DNA from 2 places in the Methylobacterium sp. yr668 genome. Region 2 is predicted to be linked to the other one. Evidence: riboswitches for the same ligand, from Rfam matches in the RefSeq annotation. Region 2 holds a riboswitch; the other holds the start of a gene.
What was found. Region 2 has a riboswitch for fluoride ahead of crcB (fluoride efflux transporter CrcB). Riboswitches for the same ligand answer to the same signal wherever they lie in the genome.
Positions count from the first base shown of each region.

Region 1: linked by a shared signal. The riboswitch ahead of BM419_RS29070 (voltage-gated chloride channel family protein) and the one ahead of crcB (fluoride efflux transporter CrcB) in region 2 are both predicted to bind fluoride.

Region 1 covers NZ_FOZY01000046.1:17,855-20,051, reverse strand. The annotation lists gene BM419_RS29075 (hypothetical protein) at 1-572, opposite strand, end outside; fluoride riboswitch at 696-774, shown strand; gene BM419_RS29070 (voltage-gated chloride channel family protein) at 798-2,192, shown strand.
Region 2 covers NZ_FOZY01000025.1:18,187-20,383, reverse strand. The annotation lists gene BM419_RS23910 (SMP-30/gluconolactonase/LRE family protein) at 1-459, shown strand, start outside; gene BM419_RS23905 (MEKHLA domain-containing protein) at 466-909, shown strand; gene crcB (fluoride efflux transporter CrcB) at 947-1,378, opposite strand; fluoride riboswitch at 1,458-1,519, opposite strand; gene BM419_RS23895 (ABC transporter ATP-binding protein) at 1,596-2,197, opposite strand, start outside.

The DNA.
Region 1 (2,197 bases), on a different contig from region 2:
TAGGCGCCGTAACCCAGCACCATGACGGCGGCGACACCGTCGAGGACGTAGGGCGTCACCTTCCGGTAGACCCCGGTCCCGCCAAGGACGAGCCCCGCTCCGACGACGGCCAGGCCGAGACCGACGCCGAGCGTTGCGGTCCCCGCGCCTTCGCGTAGCGCCACGCCGAGCCAGACCACGAGGATCTCCAACCCCTCGGCGACGAGGGCCCATGCCGCGACGCCGAGGCCCGCCGCGTTCAGGGGGCGGTTCCAGTGCCCATCCACCGACGCGGCCGCATCTCCCGCGCGCCGTTTCGAATACCCGTCGACGAACTCGTAGGCGAGGTAGAGGCCGAAGCCGAGAAGCAGGACCGCCGAGATCCAATCGATCACGTTCAGCGCCAGAAGGTAGGCCGCCGAGCGAAGGGCGACCGCGAGCGCGGCAACGGCGAGCGCGCCGACGACGGAGCCGGCAAGGATGCTCCGCCATCCGAACCGGTAGGCGCCGGTCAGCATCACCGAGGCGGCGATGAAGAGTTCGGTGAAGGTCACCTGGAAGGTGATCAGGGCACCGAGCCACGAGATGGTCATGAATGGGTCCCCGGGGTTGGCTCGCCCGCTCCTATCACCGCTGGCCGACCCGTTCGCGGATTTCGTGGCGCCCGACCTCCATCGATCCCCCGGGATTGACCGCCTTGAGGCAATCGCGAATAAGCCCAGCACGGTAATGGTGTCTGCCGGGCTTTGAGCCGAACCGCCGATCCCTGATGCGGCTGATGACTCCTACTTTTCGCGCTTTTGCGAACTGGAGGAGTCATGCGCGCGTCGTTCCGGAACCTTTTCCACGACCTCGATCTAGCCGGCTTCCTGCGGACACGCCGGTCGCACGCCATCTCGGTGGCGCGCTGGTCGGTCATCCTGTTGCCGATGGCCGTTGCCGTGGGCACCCTCTGCGCCGCCTTCCTGTGGAGCCTCGACGCGGCCACCGAGGCGCGCTTCGACCATCCCTGGCTGCTGTTCCTGCTTCCCGTCGGCGGTTTCGCCGTGGGTCTTCTCTATCTTCTGTTCGGGAAGAGCGTGGAGGCCGGCAACAACCTCATCGTCGAGGAGATCCACGATCCGGACGGCGGCGTGCCGCTCCGGATGGCGCCGCTGATCTTTCTCGGCACCATCGTCACGCACCTGTTCGGTGGGTCGGCCGGGCGCGAGGGCACTGCGGTGCAGATGGGCGGAAGCCTCGCCAGCGGCTTTGGCAAGCTCTTCGGGGTGGATGCGGCCGGGGTCCGGGTCCTCCTGATGGCGGGCATCGCCGCCGGCTTCGGTGCGGTCTTCGGCACCCCCATCGCCGGTGCGGTGTTCGCGCTGGAGGTGCTCGCGGTCGGTCGCGTCGAGTATGCCGCCCTGGTACCCTGCCTCCTCGCCGCGGTGGTCGGCGACTGGACCTGCCAAGCCTGGGGCATCCACCACGGATTCTACCACGTCGACTTCCTCGCCGGCGGCGCGAAGGCCCTGACCGTCGATCCACTGCTTCTCGCCAAGGTCGCCGTCGCCGGCGTCGCGTTCGGCCTCGTCGGTTTGCTGTTCGCGGAGGCCAACCACCTCCTCGGCGGGTGGCTCAAGCGCTTGGTCCCGTACGGACCGCTTCGCCCGGTGATCGGCGGTCTGGCCGTGATCGGCCTCGTCTACGCCCTCGGGACGCGCGACTACCTCGGGCTCGGCGTCTCGGCGGCCGACCCCGGCGGGATGACCATCAACACCTTCTTCGGTCCGGACGTGCACCCCTGGAGCTGGGCCCTCAAGATCTTGTTCACGGTCGTGACCTTGAGCGCGGGGTTCAAGGGCGGCGAGGTCACCCCCCTGTTCTTCATCGGGGCCGCGCTCGGCAACGCCCTGGCCGGATTGCTCGGCGCGCCGGTGGACCTGTTCGCGGCGCTGGGGTTCGTCGCGGTCTTCGCGGGCGCCGCCAACACGCCGCTCGCCTGCACGCTGATGGGCATCGAGCTCTTCGGCGCGACGCACGGGGTCTACCTCGCGGTGGCCTGCTTCCTCGCGTACCTCTGCTCGGGCCACAACGGCATCTACCTGTCGCAGCGCATCGCCGTCCCGAAGGCGGCGACAGGCATCGCCGGCGGCGCGACCTTGCGCGAGGCGCGGTCGGGGCGCGCGCCGGCCGTCGGGCCCCGGCCCGCCCCCTCGTCCACCGTCCACTGAAGGAG
Region 2 (2,197 bases):
CCCGAGAAGAGCCCGAAGGGCGGCGCCAACGGCATCGCGATCAGTCCGGATGGCCGCCGCCTCTACTACGCGCCGCTGATGAGCCGGCGGCTCTACGCGGTCGAGACCGCGGCCCTGCGCGATCCGGGCGTCGCGGACGCGGCCGTGGCCGCCGCCGTCGAGGATCTCGGCGAGAAGGGCATGACCGGGGGGCTGACCACCGATTCCCAGGACCGGGTCTATCTCAGCCTGCAGGAGCACAACGCGGTCGGCCGGCGCCTGCCGGACGGCACCGTCGAGGTGCTGGCCGCCGACGACCGGCTGGTCTGGGCCGACACGTTCTGGATCACCCCGGACCGGTGGCTCTATATCTCGGCGGCCCAGGTCAACCGGCGGCCGGAATTCAACCGCGGCCGAGACCTGCAGCAGCCGCCCTACGCGATCCTGCGCATGCGCATCGACGCCGACCCAGTCCTGTAGCGGATCATGACGGACCTCTCGCACGACCCGGACTTCTTCGCCCTGCTCACCGGCAGCTACGCGCGGCGCCTCGGCGAGCCTCTGGTGCCGGCGGATGCGGACGCGGACTGGCTCTACGCGGCGGCCCCGTTCGCGGTGCTCGCCCATGACGGGGGCGCGGATCCGCGCTTCGTCTACGCCAACCGGACCGCGCAGGCCTGCTTCGGCTACGCGTGGGACGAGCTCGTCGGCCTGCCCTCGCGGCTCTCGGCCGAGGCTCCCGAGCGGGCCGAGCGGCAGCGGCTCCTCGACGCGGTCACCCGGGACGGCTTCAGCCGCGGCTATCGCGGCCTGCGGATCGCCAAGGACGGCCGGCGCTTCTGGATCGACGAGGCGGTGGTCTGGCAGCTCGACCGCGACGGCGCGACGGTGGGGCAGGCCGCGACCTTCGCCCAGTGGCGCGACGCGTGAGGGCCGGGCCGCGCCGATGCGCGCGGCCGCCGCCCGGTCAGCCGTCCTCCTCGATGCTGACCTGGGCGATCTGCACGGCGCCGCCGTTCCAATGGGCCGCCACGAGGTGGCCCAGCGCGACCGCGAGGACGCAGAGCACCACCGAGGCGAACACGTTGACCATGGCCCGGACCACCGCGCCGTTCCGCATGAGGTCGAGGGTCTGGAGGCTGAACGACGAGAAGGTCGTGTAGCCGCCGCACAGCCCGATCATCACGAACAGGCGGACGTTCTCGGAGACCGGGAAGCGCCCATGCGCCAGGGTCAGCGTGCCGAACAGGCCGATGATGAAAGAGCCCGTCACGTTGATGAGGATCGTGCCCCAGGGCAGGTCGCGGCTGATGGGCAGCGCCAGCACCGAGACGACGTAGCGGGCCAGGGTGCCGAGGGCACCGCCGATCATGACCAGGATGCAGGTGGTGAAGGACATGCGCGCTCCAGTACGTCGGGCGGGCATGAGAAACCCGCCGTCGCGGCGGGTGCTTGCAAGACGCACTCCCACCGCCGGTTTCGCGGTAGGAGTCATCAGCCCTGACGGGCGGTTTCGGGGAACTCCATCCCCATCGGGGACGGCCCATAGCGCCTGCGCGGGCCGAGTGCAACGGCCGCCTGGGGCAGCCCCCGGGTCCGATTGTCAGGCCCGCTTGTCAGGCCCGCCCCTCCTGCACGGCGTGGCAGGCGACGCCGTCGAGGAGCGCCGGCACCTCGGTCCGGCAGCGGTCGTTGGCGAGCGGGCAGCGCGGGTTGAAGGTGCAGCCGGGCGGCGGGTCGATCGGGTTCGGGATCTCGCCGGAGACCGGCACCCGGGCGCGGCCGACATGGGCGAGGTCGGGCACGGCGTCGAGGAGCATCCGCGTGTAGGGGTGGCGCGGCGTCGCGAACAGGTCCCTGGCGGACGCGACCTCCACGAGGCGGCCGAGATACATCACGCCCACGCGGGTCGCCATGTGGCGGACCACGGCGAGGTTGTGGGAGATGAACAGGTAGGTCAGCCCCAGCCGGTCCTGCAGGTCGCGCATCAGGTTGAGGATCTGCGCCTGCACCGAGACGTCGAGCGCCGAGGTCGGCTCGTCGCCCACCAGGAACTCGGCCTGGCTCGCCAGCGCCCGGGCGATCGCCACCCGCTGGCGCTGCCCGCCTGAGAATTCGTGCGGGTATTTTTTGGAATCATCCGCGTGGAGGCCGACGAGGCCGAGAAGCTCGCCGACCCGGGCGCGGATCGCCCCCTCCCCCTGGATCAGGTCGAAGG